DNA from 4 places in the Spirillospora sp. CA-142024 genome. Region 1 is predicted to be linked to each of the others. Evidence: riboswitches for the same ligand, from Rfam matches in the RefSeq annotation. Region 1 holds a riboswitch; each other region holds the start of a gene.

Region 1 (5,338 bases):
GCGACGTCGTCCTGCGGGACGCGTCGGCGACGAGGACGTCCTTGACGGGCACCCCGTCCCGGGCGGCCATCTCCAGCAGTTCGGTGCGCAGCTGCCCCTGCGGCAGCGAGTGGAACTTGTTGAACAGCGGCTCGACGGCGATCGGGTAGATGAACGAGACGAGGACGACGAGGACGAACCCGCCCGCGGCGGCGCCGGTCCACCAGTAGCGCGGGAAGCGGCGGACGAGGGCGTAGAGGAGCAGCAGCGCGATCGCGTACATCACCCAGGTGACGCCGAGGGACTTCAGCTGGTCCACAAGCCATGCGGGCCAGCTCTGCGTCGAGAGCCCGTACCGGCGCAGCACCGACTCGCTCCAGATGTCGAACGGCAGTCCGGCGATGCGCAGCAGCGTGGTCAGCGCCAGCGAGGCGACGATGACGCGGAGCCACCGGGGGCGGGGGCGGGCGGTGACCCAGCCCAGGAGACGGGCGCCCAGCGGGGTGAGGCCGAGGACGAGGATGAGCACGAGGCCGACGGCGAGTCCCGCGTAGGCGGGCGGGTTGACGGCCGAGTCGAACGCTTTGGAGCGGGCGATCTCGGCGGGGGTGAAGTCCAGGGCGGGGTCGGCCTTCACATGCCCGCCGGGGACGTGCCCGGGCAGCGGGTTCCACGGGGTGGTCAGGGCCAGGACGGCCGCGACCCCGGCGAAGAGCACGGCGGCGGAGAGGGCGGCGGCGATCCGGGGCCGCCGTGTCCGGTCCGGCCCGGACGGCGCCCGCGCCGTGGTGTCGGCGCGGCTCTGGCCGGCCTCCGTCTCGCTCATCCGAGCTCCTTCTTCACATAGTCACGCCACATGGCGGTGAAGCGGTCCCGGGTGAGGCCCAGCACGTCGCGCAGCGCGGTGGCCTCCGGGACGCGCCCGGCGGCCCGGTACAGCCGCACGAGCGTCGCCTCACCGTACCGGTCGGCCACCATCCGGCAGGCGAGCCATGCCTCCTGGTACGCCTGGGAGAGGCGCGGGGAGCCGCCGGCGAACTCGGCGGCGGCCGGGAGCGCGGACGGCACCCGCCCGGCGGCGACCTCGCGGTGCAGCTCGCCCGCCGCGGACCGGACGCCGATCTTGACGCGCCGGTAGCCGACATAGTCCGCGAAGCCCTCGATCAGCCACAGCGGGGTCCGCCGGTCCCGGGCGCCGCCCGTGGCGACGTGGGTGAGCTCGTGCGTCAGGACGACGTCGCGGCCGAGCTCGTTGAGGCGGCCGAACGTGCCGGGGGAGATGATGACGCGGTCCTCGCCGCGGCCGCCCGCGGCCGAAGGCGCCCCGGAGGGTGCGGGGGATCCTCCTCCCGCGGACCGCGCCGGCGGCGCGACGGTGGCGAGCGCGGCGATCTCGCCGAGGCTTTGCCCGGGGCCGGCGAGCGCGGAGGCGAGGCTCGCGTCGGCGGGGACGAGCGCGACGACCCGCTGCGCCCAACCCTTCCCGACGACGCCCGTGACGACCGGGACGGCGGCGTCCAGCCGCGCGGCGATGCCGTCGAGTCCGGCGGCGTCGCCGATGACGAGGCCGGCGCGCCCCCTGACTACGGTCAGGGGGCCGGCGTCCCAGATGTCGGCGTCGTCGGTGAGCCCGTGGGAGGTCCCGTCGCCGGCGATCGTCCAGGTCCCGGCGCGCGGGGTCAGCGTGAGGTAACGGGTGCGGCCCACATAGCCCTTGTCGAAGCCATGCAGCCGGTAGCGCATCTCGACGCGGACGACGGCGCTCTTCCCGTCCATGGCCTGGGTGGCGAGAAGCCGTTCCTGCCAGCCCTCCAGCGGAAGCTTCCGGAGGTTGTCGTACATGCGGGACTGGGCGTCCTGGAAGGCGGGAGGGGCGTCGCCCACCGTGGCGAGGAACGCCATGCGGTCGCCGTTCCGGACGGCGCGGGCCCGGTTGGCGAGGACGGTGGCGGCCCCCTCCGGGCTGATCGTCCCCGCGGCCCGGGAGGTGCGGGCGCCGGACGCGCCCGCAGACGCGGTCCCGCTCCCGGCGGACCGCGAGCCGAGCAGGGCGGCGCCTCCGGCGAGCAGCACGGCGGCCCCGCCCGCGCCCAGGGCGAGCACCCTGCGCCGCGTCACGGGGCCGTCCTGCCCACCGTCCGGCACGGCGTTTTCCAGCGCCGCGTCGTCCGGCACGGCGTCGTCCGGAACGGGGGCGTCCTGCACAGAGCCGTCCTGCCCGGGACCGTCCTTCATGGGCGCGATCCTATGCAGCCGGCGGGGGAGGCGGCGGCATCACGGCTTGTAGTCGGGGTAGCCGTAGCCGACGACGTCTCCGGTCGGGCGTTCCTTGATCTTGACGGCGTTGCCGGTGTTGCCCTCGACGGTCTCGACGGTGCCGTCGTCCACCTTCTTGATCACCATGCCGACGTGCCGGATGTCGTCGACGGACTTGCCGCCGTCCCAGGCATAGAAGACGATCGCGCCGGGCTTCGGCTCGGTCCCCCAGCGGCCGTTGTCCTGGAACCAGCGCGCGTGCGCGATCGTCCAGGCGTCGCTGCCGATCTGGTCGCTGAAGCCGATCTGGTCGCCGACCCAGGAGACGAACATGTCGCACCAGTTCGCGTCGCTGTAGCCGCTGAGGGAGCCGCCGTCGCGCGCGAGCGTCTGCCGCGCCCGGGAGGTGCCCATGTACCACTTCTGGAACTTGGTCTCGCCGCCGCCGTCCTCTCCGACGCCCACCTGGGACCGGGCGAGCTCGATGGCCTGCGCGGCGGTGGGGCGCGACTTCGACGACCTCCCGGACGGCTTCTTCGGCCGGCCTCTCGGCGCGTCCTTGCCGCGGGACGTCCTGGGCCCGTCCTTGGACGTGCTCTCGGACGAGCTCTTGGACGAGCCGCCGTGCGTCTTCTTCCCGGCGGTCAGGTCGGCCGCCGCGGACGCCGCGGGGCCGGAACCGAACGGCAGGACCGACGCCTGCGCGGTCGCGGCGGCGGTGCCGAGCACGGCGGCGCCGACGATGACGCCGCCGGTCGTCCGCCACGTGATGGACAGGGAGTGCGGCTTCCGGTGCTTGCCCGGGAGCTTCTTGCGGTGCGTGCGTGGCACGGGGGGTTCTCCTCGGCTTCCATGCCGCCTACCGGGTTAGCTGACGGGTTCGGGCATGGAAGGCGCCCTACGGCCCGCGGACAGGCCGATTCACCCCGAAAAAGGACACAGTGGGTCCCCGGCTCCGCGCCCGCCGCGCATGCGCGCAGGACGGTCCGCGGACTCGGCGGTGACGTGCACGGGGCACGCCGGTTCGGATGGGGGGCTCGGCGGGCGGGGGCGCCCGCGGAGCGCAGGGGGTGGTGGGGCGTGGCCGCACGATGGGCGGCCACGCCCAGGTAACGCTGCGGAATTCACTCCTTCGCTTCTTCCAGACGCCTACCGGGTTAGCTGACGGGTTCGGGCGTGGAAGTGGCCCTACGGCGGGCTCTCACCGGAACGGGGCCGGGAGAGACGCACCGATTCACCCCGGGTGCCGGAACCACCCGTCCAGGGAGGTTCCCCGGACTCCGGCCGATGTGGGTCCCCGGTTCCGCGCTGAGGCGGACTCGGCGCTGCCGCTGCGATCCTGGGGGCGAGATGGGGCCCGGCGCGGGACCTGTCTCCCGCGTGCGAAAGAGCGGCGCCTGTGTTGTGTGCGGACGGCTCCCAGTCCCGGGGCCCGTCCGGGGCCTGACCCGTGATCGCCGCCGTGGCAGCGCTCTCAGCGCCATGCACGCTGCGGGCGTGCGCACGGTGGGCCGGGCCGGCCATGGGTCTGCGTGCAGACCCGTGCGGCACTCTCCGGTGCCGCGGGACGGCACGTGGATCGCACCGTCCTCGGGGGGAGCGGCGCGTGGCTCGCGCCGCCGTCACGCGGCCGCTGGATGCGCCGCGTGTGACCGAAGCGCCTGGTGGGCGCCGCGGGACCATGGCGCATGGAGAGCGCCGTGAGTGGTGACAAGGTACCAAAGCCCCAACAGAAGGCAAACCCCCCCAAAATCAACAACGGACCAGGTCAAGCCCGGTCCGTTGTCGATGGAAGCCCCGCGCGGGGCCGCGGTGAGCGTCAGGGACGCCCGGCGCCGTAGTAGCTGCCGTGGCCGTCGACGGACGAGATCTTCACGACGTCGCCGGTGTGCGGGGCGTGGATCATCTGCCCGTTGCCGATGTACATGCCGACGTGGCCGAGGCCGCTGAAGAACACCAGGTCGCCGGGCTGAAGGTCCGCCTTGTCGACCCGCTTGGTGGCCGCGAACTGGGAGTTGGTGGTGCGGGTGATGTTGACGCCCGCGGCGGCCCACGCCTTCATCGTCAGGCCGGAGCAGTCGTAGGTGCTCGGGCCGGTGGCGCCGTACTCGTACGGCTTGCCCTTCTGGGCGAAGGCGAAGTTGAGCGCCACACGGGCCGGGCCGCTGGCCGGGCCGTTGTAGCTGCCGCCGGTGGGGCCCGAGCCGCTGGGCGTCCCGCCGCCGAGCCGGCCCACCAGAGCCTTCTGCTTGGCGACCTGCTTGTCGAGCTCCTGCTTCTGCTTCTTCAGGTCGCCCTGCTTCGACTTCACCTCGTTGTAGGCGGTCTTGGCCTGGGCCTGCTCGCGGCGGAGCCGCTGGGCGGTCGCGAGGAACTGGGTGAGCTGGGAGCTGCGCTCCTGAGACAGGTGGGAGAAGACGGCGGCCTGGTCCAGGATCGCCTGCGGGTCGTTGCTGCCGACGAAACCCGTCACGTCCGTCGAGTCGCCGTTCTTGTAGGCGGCGGCCGCCATCTTGGCGATCGCGGAGCGCTGCTCCTCGAAGGTCGCCTGCTCCTGCTTGCTCGCCTTGGTCGCCGCGTCGAGCTTCTTCTTGGCGACCTTGAGCTTCTCCATGTTCTGGTTGTACTGCTCGACCTTCTGGTCCATCAGGTCGTTGAGCTTGTCGAGCTTCTTCTGGGCCTGGGCCCTGGTCGGCTTGGGCTCCGCGTGCGCCACCACCGGGGCGGAGGCCAGGGAGACCGTCACGGTCAGGCAGGCGACGGCCGCCAGGCGACGGGAGACGCCTCGGGTCGCCGAGCCGCCCCTCCGGTCACGCTCCTGCGCTCTTTCCCCGATGAGATCATTGGCCACGGTCGGTCTCGCCCCTCTCGTCCACGACGTCAGCGGACGACACTAGCGACGGGCAACAGCTGCCACAACCGATTCGTCACTCTTTGATTGACATCCTTGGACATTGTCCACTTTTCGTGACGTCATGATCACTTAATGCGAGGCTTCCCTTATGACAGCCTTATGGGGGTCTTATGACCGGCGGCCCCAGGGCCGGCTCTAGGACCGGCCCAGCCGGCGCAGCAGGAGCGAGGACGGGCAGGGGCGCGCGTT
Region 2 (5,338 bases), 1.3 Mb from region 1:
CGGGTGGTCAAGCGCGGGGGAGTGCTGCAGGACCAGGACGTCCCGTCCCTGCTGACCTCCCTGGCGGACTCCGCCGCGCGCCTCGCCGCCGCCTGAGGCGGATAATGCGGCGGGATTCGTGGGCGGCGCGTGGCATGCTGAGCGTCGTGGAGCCCGAGATTACGATCCGTGTCGCCGACGAGCTGCTGATGTTCCTGCCCGCCGCGCGGCGGGAGGCCGTGACCCGGATGCCCCACGACGGGACCTCGACGCTGGGGCACCTCGTGGAGTCGCTCGGCGTGCCGCTGCCCGAGGCGGGGCCGATGACCGTCGACGGTGAGCCGGCCGGGCCCGCCACCCGGCCGGACGCCGGCGCGGAGGCGGACGTGGCGGCCGTCCCGCGCCCGCAGCCCGTGCCGCTGGAGCCGGGGCAGGTCGCGCCCCGCTTCCTCCTGGACGTTCACCTGGGCACGCTCGCCCGGCGGATGCGCCTGCTCGGCCTGGACACCGCCTACCACAACGACATGGACGACCCGGCGCTGGTCGTCCAGGCCAACGAGGAACGCCGCGTCCTGCTCACTCAGGACCGCGGGCTGCTCCGCCGCCGCGCGCTGTGGTTCGGCGCGTACGTCCGCGGCTCCCGGCCGGACGACCAGCTCCGCGACCTGCTCGACCGTTTCGCCCCCGTCCTGAGCCCGTGGACGCGCTGCACCGCCTGCAACGGCGAACTGGTGCCGGTCGACAAAGAGGAGATCGAACGGCACCTCGAAGCGGGCACCCGCCGCAGCTACGACGTCTACGGCCGCTGCGCCGACTGCGGGCAGGTGTACTGGCGCGGCGCGCACGGCGACCACCTGGAGGAGATCGTCCGGGAGTCGACGCGGCTGGTCGACGCCATTCGGGGTAACGATCGGACAAGGGCCGCCGTGACGGAGGGGAGCTGATCGCGATCGATCTCGTGGTCGTGGGCGCGGCGATCATCTCGGCCGGGCGGCTGCTGGGCGCGCAGCGGGCCGAGCCGCCGCACATGGCGGGCGGCTGGGAGCTGCCCGGTGGAAAGGTCGATCCGGGCGAGTCGGACGAGGACGCCCTGGTCCGCGAGTGCCACGAGGAACTCGCCGTCAAGGTGCGCCTGGGCCGCCGCGTCGGCGGCGACTGGCGGCTGAGCGACCGCGCCCTCCTGCGCGTCTGGACCGCCGAGATCGTCGAAGGCGAGCCGCAGGCCCTGGAACACCTGGCCCTGCGCTGGCTGGCCCCGCACGAGGCCTACGACGTCGACTGGCTTCCGGGCGACCGTCCCGTCATCGGCGCCCTCGTCCGCGAGGGCCTCTTAGGAGGATGAATACAAGGGCCTCCCGCCGCGCCGCGGGAGGCCCCTGTACGTCTCGGGGCGGTGGCGTCAGGTGATGCGGTTGGCGCCGGCGAAGTCGGAGCGGTCGGAAAGATTGGAGATCTTCACCACATCGCCGGTCTGCGGGGCGTGCAGGAACTTGCCGTCACCGAGGTAGATGCCCATGTGGTGCAGGTTGCTGCCGAAGTACACCAGGTCGCCGGAGCGCAGCTCGCCGCGCGAGACCTTCGTGCCCAGCGCGAAGAGGTCGCCGGTGTAGTGCGGCAGGCCGGACTTGCCGACCTGCGCGTAGGCCCAGACGACGAGACCGGAGCAGTCGAAGCTGCTCGGCCCGGCGGCGGCCCACACGTACGGGCTGCCGAGCTTGGTGAGCGCCTTGCGGGCCATCTTCGCGGGCAGCCCGGAGCCCTTCACGGTCGCGGTGAGGCCGGTGCGCGGGTCGCTGACGTGGGTGGTGGTCAGCTTGTCGAGCCGCTTCATCACCTCGGCGACCTTGGCCTTGGCGGCCCCGCGGGCCTGCTTGGCGTCGTCCCACGCCTTCTTGAGCTGGGCGGTCTTGGCCTCCGCGGTGCGCTGCGCGGCGTCGGCCTGCGCGATCTGCTTCTTCAGCGCGAGGACGGCGGCCGCCTGGTTCTGCGCGAGGTAGGCGCGGTCGGACAGCCCGTCCGCCGATCCGCCGGAACCGAAGAGCACGTCCGGACCGCCGGCCATGTAGTTCGCCGCGGCCATCCGGCCGAGCTGCTCGCGGGCCGGCTCGGCCAGGGTGCGCAGGCGCTGCGCCTCCGCGGTGGCGGCCTGCTGCGCCTTCTTGGCCTTGCCGAAGTCGACGCGCGCCTTGTTGAACTTCTCGGTGAGGATCTCGGCTTCCTCGTTCAGCGCGTCCAGGGTCTTGCGCAGGCCCTTCTCCGTCGTCGGGGTCGGGCTGGGCGACGACGCGGCGGCGAGCCGGAACGGCTGCGCGGCGTGTGCGGTGACGGGCGGGGCGGCGCCGAGGCCGGCCAGGAGCATGGTGACGATGGCGGCGGGCGCAAGGCGGCGCCGCCGGCGAAGATCCGGAGCCAAGCCGGTGTTCTCCTCTCCTCGTACGCCTACCGGGTTAGCTGACGGGTTCGGGCCAGGAGTCGCCCTACGACGTGCGTCGATTCACCCCAGGGGTTTGGGTCCCCGGTTCTCCCGCGATCGGGAGATTCGGCGTTCCGGCCGCAGCCCCGGGGGGAGGGGCTCCGGACGACCGGATCACGGGCAGATTACAAAGGATGAGCAAAGTTGGCCAATCGGGGCTCCTGTGAGAGCTGGTGCGAACGACGCGTAAAGGGTGGTACGCACCGCCGAGTAGAATGGATCGGTGCCGCGCGTCTGCGGCGACTCCCGAACTCTCACGCAAGGCGAACCCGCATGCCCATCTCCACGCGCGACGACCTCCGGAACGTCGCGATCGTCGCCCACGTCGACCACGGCAAGACGACGCTGGTCGACGCCATGCTCTGGCAGTCCGGGGCCTTCCGCGAGAACCAGGACGTCGACGACCGGGTGCTCGACTCCAACGATCTTGAACGCGAGAAGGGGATCACCATTCTCGCGAAGAACACCGCCGTCAAGCACAACGGGCTGACGATCAACATCATCGACACCCCCGGCCACGCCGACTTCGGCGGCGAGGTCGAGCGCGGGCTGTCCATGGTGGACGGCGTCGTCCTGCTGGTGGACGCGAGCGAGGGCCCGCTCCCGCAGACCCGGTTCGTGCTCCGCAAGGCGCTCGGCGCGCGGCTGCCGGTGATCCTGGTCGTGAACAAGACCGACCGTCCCGACGCCCGCATCGACGAGGTCGTGGACGAGACGTACGAGCTGTTCATGGACCTCGACGCCGACGAGGACCAGATCGACTTCCCGATCGTGTACGCGTCCGGCCGTGCCGGGCGGGCCTCGCTCGGCAAGCCCGCCGACGGGGCCATGCCGGACAGTGATGACCTGGAGCCGCTGTTCAAGGTCATCACCGAGACGATCCCGGCGCCGTCCTACGACCCGGACGCGCCCCTCCAGGCGCACGTGACGAACCTCGACGCCTCCAGCTACCTCGGCCGCATCGCGCTGTGCCGGGTGCACGCCGGCACGATCAAGAAGGGCCAGCAGGTCGCCTGGTGCCGGCACGACGGCAGCGTCGAGCGGGTGAGGATCACCGAGCTGCTGATGACCGAGGCGCTCGCCCGCAAGCCGGCCGACGAGGCCGGGCCGGGCGACATCATCGCGATCGCCGGCATCCCCGACATCATGATCGGTGACACCATCGCCGACGCCGAGGACCCGCGCCCGCTGCCGCTGATCACGGTGGACGAGCCGGCGATCTCGATGACGATCGGCACCAACACCGGGCCGATGGCCGGCCGCGAGAAGGGCACCAAGGTCACCGCCCGCATGGTCAAGGACCGGCTCGACCGCGAGCTGGTCGGCAACGTGTCGATCCGGGTGCTCCCGACCGAGCGTCCCGACGCCTGGGAGGTGCAGGGCCGCGGCGAGCTGGCCCTGGCGATCCTGGTCGAGAACATGCGCCGCGAGGGCTACGAGCTGACCGTCGGCAAGCCGCAGGTCGTCGCCAAGGACATCGACGGCAAGCGGCACGAGCCGGTCGAGCGGCTCACCGTCGACATCCCCGAGGAGCACCTCGGCGCCGTCACGCAGCTGATGGCGGTCCGCAAGGGCCGCATGGAGCACATGACGAACCACGGCACCGGCTGGATCCGGATGGAGTTCCTCGTCCCGGCCCGCGGCCTGATCGGGTTCCGCACCGAGTTCATGACCGAGACGCGCGGCACCGGCATGGCGCACCACGTCTTCGAGGACTACGAGCCCTGGTTCGGCGAGCTGCGCACCCGCCCGTCCGGGTCGCTGGTCGCCGACCGCTCCGGCGCCGCCACCGCGTACGCGATCACGAACCTGCAGGAGCGCGGGACGTTCTTCGTCGGCCCGACCACCGAGGTGTACGAGGGCATGATCGTCGGGGAGAACTCCCGTTCCGACGACATGGACGTCAACATCACCAAGGAGAAGAAGCTCACGAACATGCGCTCCTCCACCGGTGACGAGCTGGAGCGGCTCACCCCGCCCCGGAACCTGTCGCTTGAGGAGGCGCTGGAGTTCTGCCGCGAGGACGAGTGCGTCGAGGTCACCCCGACCGCCGTCCGCATCCGCAAGGTCGTCCTGGACGCCAAGGAGCGCGAGCGCACGCGCGCCCGCACCAAGCGGGCCGGCTGACCCGGAGAAGACCAGGCGTTACGGCGGACCGACGTTACGGCTGACCGCGGCGGACCGAGCTTTCCGGCCGACCGAGCGCCGAAGGGGACGGGGGCCGTCCGGTACCGGGCGGCCCCCGTTCGCATGTCCGGACCATGAAAAGACGGCGGCCCCGGGGATCGGATCCCCGGGGCCGCCGTTCGCCGTGGCCTGCCGTCAGGCCAGCTGGATGGTCCCGGTCACGTCGGCGGCCAGGCGGAGCTGGTCGCCGTCGCGGAGCGGGGCCTCCACACCGCGGGGGAGCCGCTCGCCGTTGACGAACGTCCCGTTGGTCGAACCCTCGTCGCGCACCCACGCCGTCCCGGACGGGTCGAGCCACACCGTCGAGTGACGCCGCGACACGTTGTCGTACTGCGTGAACGTGGCAGCCACCGGCGACTGGCCCGCGTCGCGGCCGAGCACCAGGTGCTGCCCGACGGAGACCTTGAGCTCACCCGTCGGGAACTGCACGCGCAGGACGGGCGTGCCCTTCTGCGGCAGCGGGCGCAGGCACGAGTCGCACTGCGCGGCGCCCGGGTTGGCCAGCACCGCCTCGCAGTACGGGCACATGAACGCCGTGCTGTCGGGCGCGGCCGGGCGCGGCTGGTTCTGCTCGTGCGGCAGCAGCGTCGCCTCACGCCCGTGCGGCGGCAGCGGAGGCTGGCCCCCGTGCTGCGGCTGCGGGGGCTGGCCGTACTGGGGCTGCTGCTGCTGCGGCTGGCCGAACTGGTGGTCGCCCCC
Region 3 (5,338 bases), 1.6 Mb from region 1:
CTGCGCGGACTGGCCGCCGTGCCGCTCGGCCCAGTACCACTCGACCCACTTCGCGAAGCCCTCGTTCAGCCAGACGTCCTTCCAGCGGCGCACGGAGACGCTGTCGCCGAACCACTGGTGGCTGATCTCGTGGGCCACGCCCTTCTCGACAGGCGGGCTCTGGTAGGTCGGCCGTGTCTGGGTCTCCAGCGCGTTCTCGAGGTTCAGCGGCGGGCCGGAGTCGTTCTCGACGATGGACCCGGTGCTCGTGAACGGGTAGGCGCCGAAGTAGCCGGGCAGTTCGTCGGTCACCCGCGTGGTGTGGCGCGGAGTGTCGAGCGAGTTGGGGTCCGACGCCACCTCCGGGTCGACCGCGTCGAGCTGCGGGACGCCCGTGCCTGTCGTGGTCGTGGAGACGTTGAACCGCCCGATCGAGTTGGTCACCAGGTACGTCGCCATCGGGCGGTCCTCTCGCCACAGGAAGGTGTCCTTGCCGCCGGCGGTCCGCTGCCGGAGGAGGCGGCCGTTGGAGATCGCCTTGAGGCCGTGCGGCACGGTCGTCTCGACCGTGAACAGCGCCTTGTCGGTCGGATGGTCGTTGGCCGGGAACCAGGTGGACGCCCCGTCGGGTTCGCCCATGACCGTGGCGCCGTCCTTGGTGGCCAGGAACCCGTACGGCAGGTCGAAGACGACCGGGCCGCTCAGCGGCCGGGGCACACCGTCGTACCGGACGGTCACGCTGAACGACCTCAGCTTCCGCAGCCCTCTCCGCGGCGTGATCTCCAGTTCACGCTCGCCCGTGCGCTCGAACGAAGCCTTGTGGCCGTTCACGCGCACCGACCGGACGATCATCTTGTAGAAGTCGAGGTTGAACCGGGACAGGTTCTGGGTGGCGGTGGCCGTGATCGTCGTCGTGCCGGTGAGCCGGTCGGTGCCGGGGTCGTACGCGGTCTTCAGGTGGTACCGCTCGACGTCGTACCCGCCGTTGCCGAGGTCGGGGAAGTAGGAGTCGCCGAGGCCGGGTGAACCGGGCTCGTACCGGACGTCGGCCGCCGCCGCGGGCGCGAACAGCCCGAGCGTCGTCGCGCCTGCCGCGGCCACCGCCAGCGGAAGCCGGTGCGCGGACCTGGGAATCGCCATCGGATGCCCTCTCCGTCGATGTCGGACGATCACCTTGGGGCGATCTATACAAGATCATTACCGCGCCGGGCGGGAAATGTCGATCATGCTTCGGTCGGCGCCCGGCCGGACACCAACGCGCTGAGCTGGGCGGTTCGTGATTTTGGGGGAGTTTGCCTTCCTTTGGTGGTCCATGTAGCTTGTCGTCCCATCAAGGTGCTCGCCAGGCACTTCCGTGTTATGTGTCCCACGGGGCACGAACGCCTCATCCGGCACCGCCGGCCGTCCATGCGCACGCCACGCGTGCAGGTCTGAGCGCACGCCCGCAGGTGTTCCCATAACGCGGCCCCGACGCGGCCGCGCACCCATACCCATCAGCGCCGCTCTTTCGCGCACGGGACACCGGTCCCGTGGACGGGCCCAGCGCCCACGGATCGCAGCGGCGAACGCCGAGTCCGCCATCGCGCGGAGCCGGGGACCCAGCGTGCCGGACTCCAGGCAGTCCCGCACCGGGGTGAATCGGCCTGCTCCCAGGCCGTAGGGCGACTTCCACGTCCGAACCCGTCAGCTAACCCGGTAGGCGGCTTGGAAGAAGGAGTCCCCCTTGAAAGGCAAGCACAGCAAGAGCCGCAGACCTCTGCGTCTGAACCCCGGCGCCACCGGCGCCCTCGTGGGCCTCGCCTTCGTGGGCGTGGCGGCGACGACGGCGGCGCACGCGTCGATCCTGTCGTCCGGTTCGGACGGCGGCGACAAGGTGACCGCCGCCGTGGCGACGCTTCCCGTGAAGCGGACGCACTCCAAGAAGGCGGCGCACGCATCGAGCGACAGCCGCGCCGACGCGAAGGCCTCGGATGATTCGGGGAGCAGCCGCTCCAAAGTGATAGCCCGGGCCAAGACCTGGCACCCGCACACCGACCAGAGGGTCCCTTACAGCCAGACGAGCACTCACAACGGATACCGCACCGACTGCTCGGGCTTCGTGTCAATGGCGCTGGGCCTTTCCAAGCCCGGCCTCAACACCGTCGGGCTGGCGGCATCGAGGTACACCGAGCGCATCAAGATGTCCGAGCTCAAGAAGGGCGACCTCGTGATGGACGCGCTCGGGACCAACACCACCCGGCACGTGGTCATCTTCGAGAAGTGGACCGACAGCAAGCACACGTCCTACTGGGCGTACGAGCAGCGTGGCCACTACGGCACCGACCACCGCACGCGCGACTACGGCCTGTCCGACAGCGAGTACAAGGCGTACCGGCCGACGAACCTCTGAGGAGACGGTGAGACACGCCCGGCCGAGACCTCCCGGCCGGGCGTTCTCCCATGCCGTCCTCGCCGCGCACATGAAAGGCGTGAAAGGTGAGGGCGCGGGCGTATGGAGTCCGTCAAGACGGGATCGGCGGCCGCCGGGCCGGGGTTGTCTCGATGAGCCGTCGCCGAATGGGCGAGGCTCGGGCTGGAAGGATGGGGAGCATGGCCAGGGGGCAGCTCCGCGTCTACCTGGGGGCCGCCCCCGGTGTCGGGAAGACGTACGCGATGCTCTCGGAGGCGCGGCGGCGGTGCGAGCGGGGCACCGACGTGGTCGTGGGATATGTCGAGACGCATGACCGGCCGCGTACCGAGGCGCTGCTGGACGGGCTGGAGGTCGTCCCGCGCCGGAGGCTGACCTACCGGGAGACGGAGTTCACCGAGCTGGACACGGCCGCGGTGATCGCCCGCGCCCCGGCGGTCGTCCTCGTGGACGAGCTGGCGCACACGAACGTCCCCGGCGGCGGGCATGCCAAGCGGTGGCAGGACGTCGACGACATCCTGGACGCCGGCATCGACGTCATCTCGACCCTGAACATCCAGCATCTGGAGTCGGTCAACGACGTCGTGGAGCAGATCACCGGGGTCGCGCAGCGGGAGACGGTGCCCGACGAGGTGGTCCGCCGCGCCGGCCAGGTGGAGCTCGTCGACATGGCGCCGGAGGCGCTGCGCCGGCGGATGGCGCACGGCAACGTCTACCGGCCGGAGAAGGTCGACGCGGCGCTGTCCAACTACTTCCGGGTCGGCAACCTGACGGCGCTGCGGGAGCTGGCGCTGCTGTGGCTGGCCGGCAAGGTGGACGAACAGCTCGACCGGTACCGCGCCGACCACGGCATCGCCGGGACGTGGGAGGCGCGCGAGCGGATCGTCGTCGCGCTGACCGGCGGCCCCGAGGGCGCCACGCTGCTGCGCCGGGCCACCCGCATCGCCGCCCGGTCGAAGGGCTCGGACCTGCTCGCCGTCCACGTGGCGCACGGGGACGGCCTGACCGGGGCGCGGCCGAAGGACCTGGCCCGGCAGCGGCAGATCGTGGAGGGCCTCGGCGGCACCTACCACCAGGTCGTCGGCGACGACGTGCCGCGGGCGCTGCTGGACTTCGCGCGCGGCGTGAACGCGACCCAGCTCGTCCTCGGGGTGTCGCGGCGCGGCCGGTTCGCGCAGCTGCTGCGCCCGGGCATCGGGGTGACGACGACGGCGCGGTCCGGCTCGATCGACGTGCACATGGTCACGCACGACCAGGCGCGGCGGGGGGTGCCGCGGCCCGGGCGGGAGCAGGGGGTGTCGGTGAGCCGCCGGCTCAGCGGATTCCTGCTCGCCCTGTTCGGGCTGCCGCTGCTGACGTACGGGCTGCTGGCGGCGCGCCCGGCGATCACGCTGCCGTCCGACATCCTGTTCTTCCTGGCAGCGGTCGTCGCGATCGCGCTGGTGGGCGGCATGTGGCCCGCGCTTTTCACGGCGGTCGCCGGGTTCCTGCTTCTCAACTGGTTCTTCACGCCGCCGGTGCACGAGCTGACCATCGCCGAGCAGGACAACCTGATCGCGCTGGCGGTGTTCGTCCTGGTCGGGGTCGGGGTCAGCATCGTGGTGGACCGTGCCGCGCGAAGGTCGCGGGAGGCGGCGAGGCTCGGCGCGGAGGCGGAGGTGCTTTCCACGCTGGCCGGCGACGTCATGCGCGGTGAGCACGCGCTGGACGCGGTGCTGCGCCGGCTCCGCGAGACGTTCGGGCTCACCTCGGTCACATTGCTGGAACGTCCCGCGGCGGACGAGGGCTGGCGGATCGTCGCGACCGTCGGCGGCCGCCCCTGCGCCACGCCCGGCGAGGGCGACGCCGAGATCCCGGTCGGGGACGACCTGACGCTGGCGATCCGGGGCCGTCCGATGCCCGCCGGGGACCGGCGCGTCCTGGAGGCGTTCGCGGTGCAGGCGGCGGGAGCGCTGCGGCAGCAGCGGCTGCGGGCGGAGGCGGAGAAGGCGCGCCCGCTGGAGGCGGCCGACCGGATGCGCACCGCCCTTCTCAACGCGGTCAGCCACGACCTGCGCACCCCGCTGGCGTCGGCGAAGGCCGCGACCGACAGCCTGAGCAGCACCTCGATCGCCTGGACGGACGAGGAGCGCGCCGAGCTGCTCGACACCGCCCGGCAGTCCCTCGACCGGCTCGACCGGCTGGTCGCGAACCTGCTCGACATGAGCCGGCTGCAGGCGGGCGTCCTCGGTATCGCCGCCCGCCCGCTGGCGCTGGACGAGGTGGTGCCCCGCGCACTGGACGACCTGGGCGCCGGCGACGTCTCGGTGCTGCTGGACACCGACCTGCCCGAGGTCGAAGCGGACAGCGGATCGCCGACCGCGGCCCGGGCATCCCGCCCCGCGAGCGGGAGCGGGCGTTCCTGCCGTTCCAGCGGCTCGGCGACCGCGACAACCACACGGGCGTCGGGCTCGGGCTGGCGCTGACCCGCGGGCTGACCGGGGCGATGGGCGGCGAGCTGATCCCCGAGGACACCCCGGGCGGCGGACTCACGATGATCGTTTCCCTGCCCCTCCACCAGCGGAAGGAAGCCCGATGACGCGGGTGCTCGTGGTCGATGACGAACCCCAGCTGCTCCGGGCGCTGCGGATCAACCTGCGTGCCCGCGGCTACGAGGTGGACGTCGCCGCCGACGGCACGGGCGCGCTTCGCCGGGCCGGCTCGTGGCGTCCCGACCTCGTCGTCCTGGACCTCGGCCTGCCCGATCTGGAGGGCATCGAGGTCATCTACGGGCTGCGCGGCTGGACGGAGGTCCCGATCATCGTGCTGTCGGGGCGGGCGGGCACACGGTCGACCTGGCCGCGAAGACGGTGACGGGCGGCGTGCATCTGACGCCCACCGAATGGCGGCTGCTGGACGTCCTGCTCCGCAACCCCGGCAAGCTCGTCGCGCAGCAGCAGCTCCTCACCACGG
Region 4 (5,338 bases), 570 kb from region 1:
AGGCCGTCCTGTCCGATGCCGAGGACGTTCTGCGCCGGGTGACGGCCGAGGACACCGCGGGTGACGCGGAGCTCCTTGAGGGGCTGCCCGCCGATTCGGTCGCGAAGGCGGTCCTGGACGGGACGCTCGACTCCGCTGCGCACCTGGTGCCGGTCCGAGGGCCGGACGGCAATGTGGCGGACTTCCTCTACGCCGACCTCAACGGCGTCGCCAAGGACATGTTCGGGCGCGGCCGGGAGGAGCTCACCGGGCTGCGGCTGCTGCGGACGGATCCGGGGGCGGCGCTCAGCGGCCTGTTCGACGAGTACGTCGAGGTGCTGGAGTCCGGGACGCATTTGGAACGTTCCTCGTTCCTGTACTCGACCGCCCAGCGAGGCCTGTCCCGCTCGTCCCGGATGAGCGTGCGCTGCGTCCCGGTGCCGACCGGCGTCTGCGTGAGCTGGCGGTACCACTTCGCCGAGGACCGGGTCACCAGGCGGCTGGAGCGGGTCGAGCGGCTCGCACTGATCGGGTTCGGCGAGTGGGACCTCGCCACCGGGGAGGCCGACTGGACGCCGCAGATGCTGGCCAACTACGGCCTGGCCCCGGACGAGGTGCCGCCGATGCCGCACGATCTGCCGAAGGTGGTGGCGGACGACGACCTTCCGCTGGTCGAGGAAGCCGTCCAGACGATGTTCTCGCGCCGCGAACCGGTGGAGGCCGAGCACCGCGTGATCGGCAAGGACGGGACGCCGCGGCATCTGTGGGTCTTCGCCGAGCCGGTGCTCGGCGAGTCCGGGCTGCCGATCTCGATCAACATCGTCTCGCAGGACATCACCCGGCGGCGCGGGGTGGAGCGGGCGCTGGCCGAGACCCGGCGGCAGATGCTGCGGCAGCAGGCGCGGACGGCGCAGGAGCGGCGCGTGGCGGTCACCCTGCGGCGCGCGATCCTGCCGGACGAGGACGAGGTTGAGCGGCTGCCGGGCCTGGTCACCGCGCTGCGCAGCCTGGCGGCGGAGAGCACGGCCCGCATCGGCGGCGACTGGTTCGCCACCCGAACGCTGCGGGACGGCCGGGCGATGTTCGCCATCGGGGACGCGGCCGGGCACGGGCTGCCCGCGGCGGCCGCGATGGCGCGGACCCGCAACGGCCTGCTCGGCCTCGCCTGCACAGGGGAGCCGGCGGGGCGGCTGGTGGGCTGGCTGAACGAGCTGGTCGGCAACATGGACCCGCCCGCCACCGGGACCGCCGTGGTCGCCCACTACGACCCGTCGCGGCACGTCCTGGAGTGGACGTGCGCGGGTCATCCGCCGCCGATCCTGGTCCGGGACGGGCGGGCGACGCTGCTGGAGGTCGTCCGCGACCCCATGCTCGGCGCCATGCCGGGCTGGGAGTACACGACGATCACCACGACCCTGCACCCGGGCGACATGCTCTTCCTGTACACCGACGGCCTGGTGGAGCGCAGGGACGCTGACCTGGACGAGCGGATCGTCCGCCTCACCGGGATCCTGCGGGACTGCGCGCCGCGCCCCGAGCTGGTGCTGGACGAGGTGCTGGCGCGGATGGAGCACGACCGGGCGGCGGACGACACCACCCTCTTCGCTCTCTACGTGGAGTGACGGCCGGGCGCCCTCGGTGACGAAGGGCATCCTTGACCTGCGAAGATCGCACCGTGTGACTTAGGACTCACTCCGTGGGGCGCGGGTGCCCGGCGGGCACCGCCCCGCGCACGCCCGTCTGGCGCCGACTTTACGTTCTTTACCTTTTCCCGGAAGGCCGGTAAGGCCCGCCGGCAAAGGGCTGAGGCGCACTTCGAGAAAGATCGGGAAGATGCGGTGCCCGTCCGGTGTTGGTGGTTCCTTGGAAGGGCTTTGAGCAGGCACAACACTGTTTTATGCCTGGTTTGCTTTTCTTGAGAAGGTTGGTACCTTCTATCCGAATCACGCAGCGCGTTCCACGCGTTGCCGCGCAGCGCGTCCCATGCGTTGCCGCCGGTCGTTCCAAGGGCGGCCGAGGATCGCGGAGCGGAATCCGCACGCGATGCGCGCCAGACGATGCGCGCACCCTCATCAAGATCAGTCACTGAGATACATCCGAACATGAGCACCGCCCCCGCGGTGCGAGGCCGAGTCCGTCCCGGTCGACACGACCGGACGGAGCCGGGGACCCAGGTTCCAGGGGTGAATCGGCGCGCCCGAGAGCCGCGCCGTAGGGCTGCTTCCATGCCCGAATCCGTCAGCTAACCCGGTAGGCGTCATGGAAGACAAGGAGATTCCCTGCATGACCGGTCGTTTCAATCGACTTTCGCTCAACCGCTTCTCGCACGAGGACAAGGCCGTCGGCGTCGCCGCCGGCGCGGTCCTGGCCGGGGCGGTCGGGCTCGCAATGTTCAACCCCCTCACCGGCGGCTCGGCCGCCGCGGAGACCCCCGCCCAGGCGGCCGCGGTCGTCCAGAAGAGCGGTGTCTCGCACCAGTCCGCGAAGACCAAGACCGTCTCCGCGGCGACCGAGGCTCGCCGTGAGGGCTGGAAGGTGCCCCCGCACGCGGTCAAGCCCGCCGAAGTGATCAAGCTGGCGGAGAAGCAGGTCGGCGTCCGCGAGAACAAGAGCGGCGACACGAAGTACCACAAGTGGTACATCTCGACCCCGCACGCCAAGGCCACCGCGAAGCGCGACGGCGGCTTCCCCGTCCGCGACTACAACGGCGCCCAGTGGTGCAACATGTTCGTGTCGTGGCTCGGCGCGCAGACCGGCGTCAAGAACATGGGCTGGGACGCCTACACCGTCCAGCACGCCACCTGGTTCAAGGACCACGGCCGCTGGGGGCACACCGCCAAGCCCGGCGCGGTCGTGTTCTACGACTGGCAGGACGGCTCCGACGGCAGCATCGGTGACATCGACCACGTCGGCATCGTCGTGAAGGACAACGGCGACGGCACCATCCGCACCGTCGAGGGCAACACCGGCAACGCCGTCCACAATAAGGTGCGCGAGAAGTCCCAGGTCGTGGGGTACGGCTACCCCGACTACGCGCGCTGACCCATGCACGCCCCCGAAGGCGCCCGGCCCCCCGGCCGGGCGCCTTCAGGCGTTCCAGGGGGATGTGCCCAGTGCTTCCGTGAAGGCGGGTAATGCCAAGCATTGACAGCTTTTGATCCCCCTTGGACCTCAGCCGGTCGTTCCTGGAAAGGAATCACTGGCACGCGGCGGTCTGCGAAAGGGGATGCCCAGGTGCGCCCGGATGTCAGTGTGGTGGTGATCGCCTACAACGACGCGCGGAGGCTCCCCCGGGCGATCGCCTCGACGCTGGCGCAGTCGCTGGGCGGCGTCGAGACGATCGTCGTGGACGACGCCAGCACCGACGGCACGGGCGAGATCGCCGACCGGCTGGCCGCGGCCCACCCGGGACGGGTCCGGGCCGTCCACCTTCCGGTCAACTCCGGCGGCTGCGGCCGCCCCCGCAACACCGGGATCGAGGTCTCGGCCGGCCGGTACGTGATGTTCCTCGACAGCGACGACCTGCTGGACCGGCACGCCTGCCTCAACCTGTTCGCCGCCGCCGAGGACACCGGTGCCGATCTCGTCTCCGGGCTCTGCGATCGGATCTTCCTGGACCTGCCCAGGGGCGCCCAGGGGCGGGTGCGCCCCTGGTATCCGTGGCTTTACCGGCACAGCGCCGTCTACGACTCGCTGAGCGAGAAACCCGATCTGCTCTACGACACCCTCTCGACCAACAAGGCGTATCGGCGCGGCTTCCTGGAGGAGCACGGGCTCCGGTTCGTTGAGCGGCTCCACTACGAGGACCTGCTGTTCACCGCAGAGGCGTACCTGGCGGCGGACCGGACCGCGCTGATCCCGCACCGCGTCTACAACTGGCTCGTCAAGGAGCGGACGCCCGCGCCGTCGATCTCCAACCGGCGGGCCGAGCTGGCCAACTTCGCCGACCGGCTGGAGATCCACCGGCGCATCGACATGATGTTCGCCCTGCGCGGCGCCTACGACCTGCAGCGGGCCAAGGACGTCAAGTTCGTCAACCACGACCTGCTGCTCTACCTGCGCGAGATGCGCGACCGCGACCCGGGCTACCGGGCCCGCTTCCTCGACCTGGCCGCCGCATACCTGGCCGAACTGGACCCCAGGGTGTTCGAGCAGGCCAACCCGCTGCCCGCGATCGCCGCGTACCTGGTCCGCGAGGGCGACCACGCCGGGGCGCTCGCCGCCGCCGAGTACGGCCCGGGCAAGCGGCCCGAGCTGCGCGCCCGGCTCGTGGAGCGGGACGGACGGGTCTACTGGGGCGCCGGCCGCCCGCGCGGCACGCTCGGCCGCCGCATCTTGGACGTCACGGGGTTCGGCTTCCATGTGCGTCCCCTCAAGGAACTGCGACCGGCGAACACGGTGACACGGCTGGAGCTGAGCGGAGGCCGTCTCCGTATGGCCGGGTACGTGCTGAACCCGCTCGGCCGGATACCTCCCGACGCCGAGCTGACAGGAACGCTCGAGTTCGGCGACCGGCGCCGGCGTGCACCCAAGGGGCGGGTCCGGGCGGCCGTCCGGCACGAGGGCGACCGGCTCACCTGGCGGGCCGAGTTCGACCCGGGACGGCGGATCCGGCCGATCGGGTTCATCGACCCGGTCTGGGACGTGCGGCTGCGTCTGCGGGTGAACGGCGAGGAGATGGTCACCCGCCTCGGGGAGGGCCGCGGATCGCCCCCGCTCGGCGGGGTCGTGCTGCCCGTCCGGCCGCGGCTGACCCGGTTCGCCGCCGACCGGCTCCGCTCGTACGTCACCGGGGGCGGACACCTGGCGTTCGTGCTGGAGACGGGCAGCCCGTGGGCGCGGCTCACCGGCGCGGTCGCGCGCCGCGCCGCCCGGTCCCGGGCGGTCCGGGCGCTCCGGCGGCGGGCCGGGGGGCTGGACAAGACCGTCCGCCGCACGCTGACCGGCCGGAAGACCAAGATCGCCGTGTTCAACCGGGTGCTGAGCCGGCTGCCCGTCCGGGGCGGGCTGGCGGTCTTCGAGAGCCACCTCGGCCGGCATTACTCCGACAACCCGAAGTACATCTACCGGGAGTTGCGCAGATCCGGTCGGCCGGTGACGGCGGTGTGGTCGTACGCGTCGTCCCCCAAGGGGTTCCCGGACGACGCCAGGCTCGTCAAGCGCGGATCGTGGGCGTACTACCTGGCGCTGGCGCGGGCCCAGTTCTGGATCGACAACCAGGGCTTCCCTGACGGGCTGCGCAAACGCCCCGATACCACCTATATCCAGACCTGGCACGGGTCGGCGTTCAAGCCGATGGGCCTGGACCAGCCGCGCCTCAAGTCCGGCCCCGCCGCCGGCCGGGCGCGGCTGCGGCGGA

The links. Region 1 has a riboswitch for cyclic di-AMP ahead of ACQPZP_RS15390 (CHAP domain-containing protein). Riboswitches for the same ligand answer to the same signal wherever they lie in the genome.
Region 2: linked by a shared signal. The riboswitch ahead of ACQPZP_RS09225 (NlpC/P60 family protein) and the one ahead of ACQPZP_RS15390 (CHAP domain-containing protein) in region 1 are both predicted to bind cyclic di-AMP.
Region 3: linked by a shared signal. The riboswitch ahead of ACQPZP_RS07730 (NlpC/P60 family protein) and the one ahead of ACQPZP_RS15390 (CHAP domain-containing protein) in region 1 are both predicted to bind cyclic di-AMP.
Region 4: linked by a shared signal. The riboswitch ahead of ACQPZP_RS18075 (CHAP domain-containing protein) and the one ahead of ACQPZP_RS15390 (CHAP domain-containing protein) in region 1 are both predicted to bind cyclic di-AMP.

The regions. Positions count from the first base shown of each region.
Region 1 is NZ_CP192077.1:3,163,633-3,168,970, forward strand. Features, by position in the region: gene ACQPZP_RS15380 (M48 family metallopeptidase) at 1-805, opposite strand, end outside; gene ACQPZP_RS15385 (hypothetical protein) at 802-2,214, opposite strand; gene ACQPZP_RS15390 (CHAP domain-containing protein) at 2,254-3,066, opposite strand; cyclic di-AMP (ydaO/yuaA leader) riboswitch at 3,076-3,245, opposite strand; cyclic di-AMP (ydaO/yuaA leader) riboswitch at 3,367-3,570, opposite strand; gene ACQPZP_RS15395 (NlpC/P60 family protein) at 4,055-5,086, opposite strand; gene ACQPZP_RS15400 (NYN domain-containing protein) at 5,285-5,338, opposite strand, start outside.
Region 2 is NZ_CP192077.1:1,899,803-1,905,140, forward strand. Features, by position in the region: gene ACQPZP_RS09210 (amidohydrolase family protein) at 1-96, shown strand, start outside; gene ACQPZP_RS09215 (Mut7-C RNAse domain-containing protein) at 135-923, shown strand; gene ACQPZP_RS09220 ((deoxy)nucleoside triphosphate pyrophosphohydrolase) at 929-1,321, shown strand; gene ACQPZP_RS09225 (NlpC/P60 family protein) at 1,379-2,392, opposite strand; cyclic di-AMP (ydaO/yuaA leader) riboswitch at 2,400-2,534, opposite strand; gene typA (translational GTPase TypA) at 2,726-4,579, shown strand; gene ACQPZP_RS09235 (FHA domain-containing protein) at 4,775-5,167, opposite strand; gene ACQPZP_RS09240 (hypothetical protein) at 5,213-5,338, shown strand, end outside.
Region 3 is NZ_CP192077.1:1,576,314-1,581,651, reverse strand. Features, by position in the region: gene ACQPZP_RS07735 (M1 family metallopeptidase) at 1-1,119, opposite strand, end outside; cyclic di-AMP (ydaO/yuaA leader) riboswitch at 1,536-1,697, shown strand; gene ACQPZP_RS07730 (NlpC/P60 family protein) at 1,703-2,368, shown strand; partial or broken gene ACQPZP_RS07725 (DUF4118 domain-containing protein) at 2,569-4,964, shown strand; partial or broken gene ACQPZP_RS07720 (winged helix-turn-helix domain-containing protein) at 4,961-5,338, shown strand, end outside.
Region 4 is NZ_CP192077.1:3,732,120-3,737,457, forward strand. Features, by position in the region: gene ACQPZP_RS18070 (PP2C family protein-serine/threonine phosphatase) at 1-1,601, shown strand, start outside; cyclic di-AMP (ydaO/yuaA leader) riboswitch at 2,096-2,251, shown strand; gene ACQPZP_RS18075 (CHAP domain-containing protein) at 2,263-3,021, shown strand; gene ACQPZP_RS18080 (bifunctional glycosyltransferase/CDP-glycerol:glycerophosphate glycerophosphotransferase) at 3,214-5,338, shown strand, end outside.